3 regions of the Kribbella sp. CCNWLW201 genome follow, and region 2 is predicted to be linked to each of the others. Evidence: riboswitches for the same ligand, from Rfam matches in the RefSeq annotation. Region 2 holds a riboswitch; each other region holds the start of a gene.
The links. A riboswitch is a leader RNA that binds a small molecule or an ion and turns the genes downstream of it on or off. The one in region 2 is predicted to bind S-adenosylmethionine.
Positions count from the first base shown of each region.

Region 1: it holds a riboswitch for S-adenosylmethionine, as region 2 does, so the genes downstream of both, V9K99_RS03500 (GNAT family N-acetyltransferase) here and V9K99_RS31155 (aminotransferase class V-fold PLP-dependent enzyme) in region 2, are expected to answer to the same signal.
Region 3: it holds a riboswitch for S-adenosylmethionine, as region 2 does, so the genes downstream of both, thrC (threonine synthase) here and V9K99_RS31155 (aminotransferase class V-fold PLP-dependent enzyme) in region 2, are expected to answer to the same signal.

Region 1 covers NZ_JBBCBQ010000001.1:750,062-753,327, forward strand. The annotation lists gene V9K99_RS03480 (cation diffusion facilitator family transporter) at 1-582, shown strand, start outside; gene V9K99_RS03485 (hypothetical protein) at 650-823, shown strand; gene V9K99_RS03490 (hypothetical protein) at 841-1,179, shown strand; gene V9K99_RS03495 (hypothetical protein) at 1,285-1,659, opposite strand; SAM riboswitch class IV at 1,828-1,942, shown strand; gene V9K99_RS03500 (GNAT family N-acetyltransferase) at 1,954-2,499, shown strand; gene V9K99_RS03505 (class I SAM-dependent methyltransferase) at 2,551-3,261, shown strand.
Region 2 covers NZ_JBBCBQ010000009.1:103,174-106,439, reverse strand. The annotation lists gene V9K99_RS31160 (prolyl oligopeptidase family serine peptidase) at 1-311, shown strand, start outside; gene V9K99_RS31155 (aminotransferase class V-fold PLP-dependent enzyme) at 323-1,687, opposite strand; SAM riboswitch class IV at 1,704-1,817, opposite strand; gene V9K99_RS31150 (DinB family protein) at 1,933-2,448, shown strand; gene V9K99_RS31145 (DUF4184 family protein) at 2,554-3,266, shown strand, end outside.
Region 3 covers NZ_JBBCBQ010000005.1:382,844-386,109, reverse strand. The annotation lists gene V9K99_RS23665 (zinc-dependent alcohol dehydrogenase family protein) at 1-143, opposite strand, end outside; gene V9K99_RS23660 (ubiquitin-like small modifier protein 1) at 156-431, opposite strand; gene thrC (threonine synthase) at 428-1,696, opposite strand; SAM riboswitch class I at 1,707-1,848, opposite strand; gene V9K99_RS23650 (helix-turn-helix domain-containing protein) at 1,914-2,876, opposite strand; gene V9K99_RS23645 (cation:proton antiporter) at 3,046-3,266, opposite strand, start outside.

The DNA.
Region 1 (3,266 bases), on a different contig from region 2:
ACGGCTGGCCTCGTCGCCGGATCGGTGGCGCTGGTCGGGTTCGGGCTGGACTCGGTCGTCGAGGTGTCCAGCGGGCTGATCATCTTGTGGCAGTTCCGCCACCGCCTGCCCGAGTCTCGGGAACGTCAGGCGCTGCGGATGCTCGCGTTCTCGTTCTTCGCGCTGGCCGCCTATGTGACGTTCGAGTCGGTGCGATCTCTCGTCGGCGGCAGCGATCCCGACGTATCGCCGGTCGGGATCGGACTGGCGATCGCCTCCTTGATCGTGATGCCGTTCCTGTCGTGGGCACAGCGCCGTACCGGTAAGGCTCTTGGCTCGAACGCGGTCGTTGCCGACGGCACCCAAACGCTGCTTTGCACCTATCTGTCCGCTGTGCTGCTCGTCGGACTGGTGCTGAACGCCACACTCGGCTGGGGCTGGGCGGACCCAATCGCTGGACTCATCATCGCGGCAGTCGCGGTCCGCGAAGGCGTGGAGGCGTGGAAGGGCGAGGGGTGCTGCTCACCGATCGCGGGCGCCACCGGAGCCTCGGGGTGCGGATGCTCCCAAGGTGCCTGCGCTGACGGTTGCTGCGAGAACTGACCCCGATGGCCACGCTCACCCTGATCTTGTTCGCTGTCTACATCCTGCCGGCATCGGCCTGGCCCTGATGGTCCCCAACGTGGTCGCCCTTGCCGGCGCCGTCGTACTGATCACCGCCCTGCACCTACAGGTCCGCGTAGTCGAGGAGCCCTACCTCCTCACCACCCACGCCGACACCTACCCCCAGTACGCCGCCACCACCGGCCGCTTCCTCCCCCACATCGGCCGGCTGGCGGGTTGAGCGCTTATTGTCGATGGGTGAGCAAGCGGTTTGAGCGGGCGATGGGGCTGATGCGTCGGCGGGACCCGCAGGGTCGGGAGGATGGGTTTCGGCTGCTATTGCCTCACGCAAGCGATCATGTTGGTGAGCTCATGGCGGCGTTCGTCGAGGAGCGTGAGGATCACGGGTTGCGGTGCTGGCTGCTCGAGCTCATCGGTGAGGCTCGGTCGCCGAATGCTTTGTCGCTGCTCGTCGAGCAACTCCATGGCGACGATGAGTCTCTCCGGGACTGGGCGGTCAGGGGTCTGCAACTGCTCGATAGCAAGCCGGCGCGCGAAGAGCTTTGGAGGGCACGCGCCAATGGGCTGATCAGCTGACCCTCGTGCTTCCACAGGTACGACGCGGCATTGACGCGACGCCTCCCGCACGGGAACTGCAGGAGAGCACTCATCTGGCCCGGGTCCGTCGAGATGCCTCGGTCCTCAGATGAACTGGGGAACGATCATGATTGCGGCGAGGATCAGGGCGATGAAGGACAGGATCCAGCCGATCACGGCCAGCGGCTTGCCGCGGCGGGGGCCGATGCAGCCGATGACCGCGAGGACGATCCCGAGCAGGCCGAAGGGGAGAGGGGAGTAGGCCCGCAGGTTGTCCAGGTTGTAGGGGAGCATCCACACTCCGCACCCGATCAGACCGAGGATCACCGCGGCCACAGCCAGCGAGGGACCCTTCGGAGGGTCCACCGGAGCTGGTCCGCCGGGCCACCCGCGGCCGTGGGGGTCGGTCCAGGGTTGTTGCTGAGGTTGGTTCGGCGGTGCGGGGTACGCGTTCGGTTCGGGCGGCGGGCCGTAGCTCATGAGAACTCCACAGTGGCGGAACGGCTTCTGGCTAACGCGTTGCTGAGCACCGTATCCCTCGACAGGTTCAGACGAACCAGCAGAGGAGAGAGCGAGGCGCGGGTTCGAGCAGCTCGCTCGTGGATATCCGTCGAGGTTTGACCGTCTCGCTGTTACGGTTTGGGGGTTGGTCATGAGTGTCAGCGCGTAGCCCCGGCTTGCTGGCCGGCAACCCTCCTCGTGGGTGGGGTGCCCCGGGTGAGGACCAGGTTCGGCACGTCGGGTGCCGGGCAAGCCGCGAGATGGAGGATCGTCATGGCAGCGCTGGGGTTCCGTTCGGCCACCGCAAACGACGCTGAGCGGGTTGCGTCGCTGCACGCGGACAGTTGGCGTCGGCATTATCGGGGTGCATACGCGGACTCGTTCCTCGACGGCGACGTCGAGGCCGATCGTCGTGAGGTGTGGTCGAAACGGCTGGCCGCACCGACCGACACCGCCACCGTCTTGGCTGAGTACGACGGTCAACTGGTCGGCTTCATTCACGTCGAGTTCGACAAGGACGCCAGGTGGGGCAGCCTTGTCGACAATCTGCATGTCGACCATAGACAGCGCCGTACCGGCATCGGTACCCAACTCCTGGCCCGCGCTGCGGGCGCCATCACCGACCAGGCGGTCGGCAACGCGATGTACCTGTGGGTGCTGCAGCAGAACACCGATGCGCAGCACTTCTACCTCGCCTCCGGAGCCAGCTGCGTGGAAACGGCAGAGGTACCACCGCCCGGCGGAGATCCCACCCGCCTGAACGGCACTCCGGCCTGCCTCCGCATGTCCTGGCCAGACGCCTCACAACTTACCCGCTGAGTTAGCTGACGGCAGACTGATTGCGCCGAAGTGCGTCGGTAGGTTCGAGGTATGACGGCTATTGCTCGGTACGACGAGGTCGCGGAGTACTACGCCTCCGGCTGGACGGACGATCTCACGGATCCGGTCAGTGTCTCCCTCTTCGAGCTCCTGGGCGACGTTGCCGGACAACGAGTGCTGGATGTTGCCTGCGGCCACGGACGCATCAGTCGCGGGCTCGCGCGCAAGGGCGCTTCCGTGGTCGGCGTAGACGTCTCGGCCGCGATGCTCAGCAAGGCGGAAGAGCTCGAGCGGAACGAACCGCAGGGCATCCGCTATCTGCACGCGGATGCGGCCGACCCGGGACTGCTGCAAGGCGATGAGTACGACGCCGCCGTCTGCAGCATGGGTTTGTCCGACATCGACGACCTGGACGGTGCACTGACCAACATCCGTCGGCTACTGCGCCCCGGCGGCGTCTTCGCCTTCACGATGCTGCATCCCTGTTTTCCTGGGATAGAAGGCGTATCCGCCGCCTGGCCGTCCGACGGGACGTACTACGACGAGCGCTACTGGCAGGCCGACGCCTCGCTCTCAACACTCCGCCAGCAAGTCGGCGCCAACCACCGCACCCTGTCGACCTACCTCAACACCCTCCACCACCACGGCTTCACCCTGACCCGAACAGCCGAACCCCAGCCAAGGATCGAGCCGTCATCCCCCCGAGAAGCCATGACAAGATTCCCGGTCTTCCTCGTCGCAGCCTGCCGAACGACAGCCTGACTCAA
Region 2 (3,266 bases):
ACCCCGACGATGCCGAGCAGTTCGAGGACCTGCTGGCCTACTCGCCGCTGCATCGGTTGCGCGACGGTACGGCGTACCCGGCCACTCTCGTGGTCACCGGTGACCACGATGACCGGGTGGTGCCGCTGCACAGTCACAAGTTCATCGCCGCGTTGCAGCATGCCCAGTCCTCCGCCGAACCTGTGTTGACGCGGGTAGAGGTCAACACCGGTCACGGCTTCGGGAAACCCGCCGCGATGGTCGCGTCGGAATGGGCGGACCTACTGGCGTTCGCTGCTCACCACGTAGGTCTCGTTCCTCCTGAGCAGTAGGAGGGCGGCAGTCACCAGATGCGCGGGGCCTGCAGGTCGCGCGGGTCGTCAGAAGGCTGACAGCCATGCGCCGACTCCTCGTACTCCGACCGCGGTCCGCTGGTGGCCAGCGTCCGTACGGCGTTGACGAGGCGGTCGACGTGCTCACGCGTCGTACCGAGGCCGAGGCTGGCCCGGACGGCCGTGCCGTGCTCGGGGGAGCCGGCGAGCAGATGACCGACCAGCGGGTGTGCACAGAACTTGCCGTCGCGGACACCGATCCCGTACTCCGCACTCAGCGCTGCTGACACGAGAGTGGAGGTCAGCCCGGCAACGGTGAAGCACACCGTGCCGACGCGATCCGCCTCCTGGCCGAAGATCGAGTACGTCGTGACGCCGGGAATCTGAGCGAGACCGGTACGGAGCCGGGCGAGCAGACTGCGCTCGTGCTGCTCGATCGCGTCGCGGTGCTTGCTGATCGCCGCACAGGCCGAGGCCAGCGCGATCGCGCCGATGACGTTGGGGGAGCCACCCTCGTGCCGGGCCGGTCCGGTCGCCCAGACCACCAGGTCGTCGGTGACCGCGGTGGTCGCGCCACCGCCGTACAGGTAGGGCTCGGCGGCGTCCAGCCAGTCCGCACGACCGATCAGCGCACCAGCGCCGTACGGGGCGTAGAGCTTGTGGCCGGACAGCACGACCCAGTCGACGTCGAGCGTGGCGATGTCGACCGGCCGGTGCGGTGCGAGCTGCGCGGCGTCGAGGCAGACACGGGCGCCATGGGCCTTGGCGACGGCAGCGATCTCGGCGATCGGGAAGATCTCACCGGTGACGTTGGACGCGCCGGTCACGACGACGAGCCGCGGACCCTCGGGTGCCGTGCGCAGTGCGTCGGCCAAGTTGCTCACGGCCTCGTTCGGCGTGCTCGGTGCTTTGAGGCGCACTGTCCGCTCGGCCGGCCAGGGGAGGAGGGCGGCGTGGTGCTCGGACTCGAACACGATGACGGTCGCGTCCGCGGGTACGGCGTGGGCGAGCAGGTTGAGCGCGTCGGTCGTCTGCCGGGTGAAGATCACCTGGTCGTCCTGACGGGCGCCGACGAACGCGTGCACCTCGGCGCGCGCCCGCTCGTACCACTGGGTGGTGATGCGGGACGCGTACCCGTTGCCACGGTGCACCGACGCGTACGACGGCAGTGCCGCCTCGACGCTGGCCCGCACCGACTCCAGACACGGCGCGCTGGCCCCGTGGTCGAAGTTGGCGTAGTCGGTCACCCGGCCGTCGACCAGCGGGACCAGCAGGTCCGACCCGACGGTGGCGGGGATGCTGCCGGTGCTCAACCGGGCGACCGTCGGCCGCGCGGTCGTCGTACTGGCAGGCTCGAGGATGGAGAGGATCGACATGCTGCTGCTCCCAGGAAGTCCGCACTTGCCGAACGGGGTATCCGTACGGCCTGGTCTTCACCCGGGGCACCCCACCGCGGAGGAGGGTTGCCGGCCAGCGAGCCGGGGCTTGACGCTGGCACTCATGACCTGCCGAAGACGGTAACGAACAGGCCACAGAGAACGCCAGTGGCTATCTCATACAATGAGACCGTCGAACACATCCTGAGATCGCGACACTCCGCCGGATTTGAGAGGATCTGCCGGTGACTTGGATTGCGCCCGCGGTGGAGCGGCCGGACGGTTCCCTGGTGGCGCCCGAGCGGGAGCTGTTGCAGGGCTACCTGAACTTCTATCGAACGACCCTGCTGTTCAAGTGCGCCGGCCTGACCGCCGCGCAGCTTGCCGAGCGTCCTTCGCCACCGTCCAATCTCTCGCTGCTCGGGCTGATCCGGCACCTGACCAAGGTCGAGCGGATCTGGTTCCGGATCCACTTCGCGGACGAGCCCGCGAAACCGGTGTTTCCGCCTGCGCTGGGGAAGGACGCGGACTTCGAGCTGATCGATTCGGCTGACGCTGAGGCAGCGTACGACGGGCTGATCGCGGAGTGGAAGCTGTCCGACGAGGCCGCGGCCGGCCGCTCGCTGGACGACCGCTTCACCTTCGGGGGCACGGAGTCGACGCTTCGGATGATCTACATCCACCTGATCGGCGAGTACGCCCGGCACTGCGGTCACGCCGACCTCGTCCGCGAACAACTCGACGGCACCACCGGCGCCTGATCCGGCCGGGCCGCCGACTCGCGGGGCGGCCGGTCCCGGCTGGGCCGCCGACTGTGGGGATTGTTGCCTCAGGCGACGACCTTCCCGCGTCCTAGGCTGCGGGCCGTGCCGTTCACCCTCGCCCACCCCGCCGCCGTCCTGCCGCTCATCCGGCGTCCGCTGATCGCATCGGCGCTGGTGGCAGGAGCGGTGGCTCCCGACCTGCTGTACCTCGACCCGCTCTACAGCTTCGCCACCCAGCAGATCAACGGCAACCTGACGCTGACCCTCACCCACAAGTTCTCGTCCGCCTTCTGGCTCGACCCACTGATCGCGCTGCTCCTGCTCGCAGTCTTCAACCTGGTCCTGAAGCGACCCCTGGTCGCGTTGGCTCCGAGCGCCCTCGCCGCACGCCTGCCGTTAGCCGGCCGGTTGCGCATTCCGCCGCTTCGCCTGCTGCTCTGGACAGCTGTGTCCGCCGTCATCGGCGCCTTCACCCACGTGCTCTGGGACTCGTTCACCCACGGCGACGGGTACTTCGTCCGCCGCTTCCCGGACGTGTTCCGTGCGGAGGTGACCGCGGCCTGGGACGTCAACCGCGTCCTTCAGTACGTCAGCACCGTCGGCGGGTGCCTGATCCTCGCCGTCTGGCTCTATCGCTGGTTCCGCCGCGCCACGCCCCACGTGGTCCCGCCGGACCTCGTCCCGTCTTGGGTGCGGTACGTCGTACTGGCCGGAATCCTCGCGCTGGGCGTCGCCGGAGCCGCCGTGCAACTGTGTGCGGCCGAGGCTGAACTCGCAGGTGAGGCCGCGGTGCGACTGGTGCTGACAGGTCTCGT
Region 3 (3,266 bases), on a different contig from region 2:
TGCCCCATCCAGCCGTGCCAGTCACTGCGGCACAGCCCGGTGGCCTCGACCTTCAGGACGACACCACCGGGCTCCGGCTCAGGGGCCGCTACGTCAGCAACCGTCGGCAGGACGCCGTACTGCTCAACTACGACAGCGCGCATCCGGCAATGATGTCAGCCGCCTGCTACCGCGGGGATAATCGAGACCTCGCCGCCGTCCTTGATCGACGTCTGCAGGCCTTCGGCGAAGCGTACGTCGTCGTTGTCGACGTATACGTTGACGAAGCGGCGCAGTTCGCCCGACTCGTCCAGCACCCGGGCCTTGATGCCGGGGTAGGAGCTGTCGAGCGACTCCAGCACCTCGCTCAGCGTCGCCCCCTCGGCACTGACCGCGGACGCGCCCTGGGTGTAGGGCCGCAGGATGGTCGGGACGCGGACACTCACGCTCACTGCAGGCCTGCCTTCACGAAGGCGTCGTACGACGCGGGGATGGTCACCTTGGGGCCGACCCGGTCGGCCACGGCGTCGAGCGTCTTCAGCCCGTCGCCGGAGTTGATGATCACCGTCTCGGCCTCGGGGTCGAGTTGGCCGGACTCGATCAGCTTCTTCAGCGTCGCGACGGTCACCCCGCCCGCGGTCTCGGTGAAGATGCCCTCGGTCCGGGCCAGCAACTGGATGCCCTCGACGACCTCTTCGTCGCTGACGTCCTCGATCACTCCGCCGGTACGGCGGGCGACGTCCAGGACGTACGGTCCGTCCGCCGGGTTGCCGATCGCCAGCGACTTCGCGATGGTGTCCGGCTTCACCGGCTTCACCACGTCGTACCCGTCGCGGAACGCCTGGGCGACCGGCGAGCAGCCGGTGGCCTGGGCGCCGTACACCTTGTAGTCGGTCGCGTCGACCAGGCCGAGCTTGCCCAGCTCGGTGAAGCCCTTGTCGATCTTGGTCAGCTGCGAACCGGAGGCGACCGGGATGACGATCTGCTGCGGCAGCCGCCAGCCGAGCTGCTCGGCGATCTCGAAGGCGAGCGTCTTGGAGCCCTCGGAGTAGTACGGCCGGACGTTGACGTTGACGAACGCCCAGCCCTCCTCCTCGCCGGCGATCTCGGAGGCCAGCTTGTTCACGTCGTCGTAGTTGCCCTCGACGGCGACCAGCGTGCCGCCGTACACGGCGGTGGTGATCACCTTCGGGCGCTCGAGGTCGTGCGGGATGAACACGACCGAGCGGATCCCGGCCCGGGCGGCGGCAGCGGCCACGGCGTTGGCCAGGTTGCCGGTGGAGGGGCAGGCGAAGACCTTCATGCCGAGCTCGCGGGTGGCGCTCAGGGCGGACGCGACGACCCGGTCCTTGAACGAGTGCGTCGGGTTGCCCGAGTCGTCCTTCACCCACAGCTTGCGCAGGCCGAGCTCGCGGGCCAGGTTGCCGGCGTCGATCAGCCGGGTGTAGCCGGGTTCGGTGTTCGGGAAGCTGGCCACGTCGACCGGGACGGGCAGCAGCGGCTGGTAGCGCCAGATGTTCTTGGGGCCGGCCTCGATCTGCTCACGGGTGATGGTCGGGTACTCGTACCCGACCTCGAGCGGACCGAAGCACTCGGTACAGGCGTAGAACGGACCAAGTGGCGACTTCGCCCCACAGGCGCGACAGCTCAGGTGCGTACCGTTGCCGAAGGCACCTTCACGGATGGTGTGGGTGGTCGAGTCGGCGGTCAGGCTCATGGAGGTTCCCTCCTCATCTTCCCCGGCACCGGATCTCGGCGTGGGACGGATTTGGCACCGTTCCACCGCGAGTCACCCCCAGGACGGGGGCTCGACGGGGAGGGTTGCCGGGACTTCAACGGGCCGTTTCCCTCAGTCCCTCTGGATGAGCTCCCCCGAGGTTACCCAATCGGGTCCATATTGTGTCTTCGGTTCCCACCATCCGAGACAGTCGATCTCAGCCGTGCCGGGCCCGGAAGGTACGACGGTACGCCGACGGCGACGTGTGCAACTGCTTGGAAAAGTGGTGGCGGAGCGTGACCGGCGTGGCGAACCCGGCCGCCAACGCGATCTCCTCCACCGGCGCATCCCCGGTCTCCAGCATCGTCAGGGCCGCCTGGATCCGCTGGGCGATCAGCCACTTGCCGGGCGTCGTACCGGTCGCCTTCACGAAGTGACGCAGGTACGTCCGCGGCGACAGCCCGGCCTGCTTGGCCAGATCGGGTACGCCGATGGGCTCGGCGAGATGTTCGAGCGCCCAGCCGAGGCTCCGGGCGACCGAGGCGTCGTCGGGGTCGGGCGGCACCGGGGATTCGATGTACTGCGCCTGACCGCCGGACCGGTACGGCTGGATCACCAGTCGCCTGGCGACCGAGTTCGCCACGGCCGCGCCGTAGTCCTTGCGAACCAGGTGCATGGCCAGGTCCAGCCCGGCAGCACAGCCGGCACTCGTGAGTACGTCGCCTTCGTCGGTGTAGAGCGGCTCTGGATCCACGACGATCTTGGGGTAGCGCTTGCGGAGCATATCGGCGTACCGCCAATGGGTAGTCGCACGGCGGTCGTCGAGGAGGCCGGCGGCGGCGAGAGCGAACGCACCCGAGCAGATCGACACGATCCGGGCGCCGCGACGATGGGCCTCCTGCAGCGCGGCGATCAGCTCGGGAGAGGTCTCGCCGCGCGGGTCGGCGACGCTCGGGATGACGACTGTGTCGGCGGCGGCGAACTCCTCCAGGCCGTGTGGGCTACTCAGAGTGGCGCCGCCGAGTACGCGGATCGGGTCGGGTGTCTCGGTGCAGACCTTCAGCTCGTACCAGGGCTGGTCGATATCCGGCCAGGCCAGCCCGAAAACCTCGATCACGATGCCGGCTTCGAAGGCCGTCATGCCGTCGTACGCGAGGACTGAAACGCTGCGCTGATCCATGTGTCACAATCTTAGCGATAGTCGTCGTTCACGCCACTTCTGAGCGCGGCTCGACTCTCGGACGATGGAGTCATGTTCAAGGGATTGAAGGAATTCGCCGTCCAGGTCGCCGCCGGAGTCCACGCCGCCTCCGCGATTCGGCACGGCCTCGAGCCGCCGGCCGCCGCGCTCACGAAGTCCGGTCGCGGCGGAGGTCGAGCATCCGCATCAGAGGTGTCGCCGCAACGCCGTGAACAACCACGCTCAGGACGACGGTGAAGCCGACCGTCGCCCACAGCCACGGCAGGTCGGTGCTGAACTCGGCGCCTGCGTACGCCAGATAGAACACAGACCCGACGCCCCTGACCCCGAACGCCGCGGTCACCCACCGCTCGGAGCGGCGCATCGGTG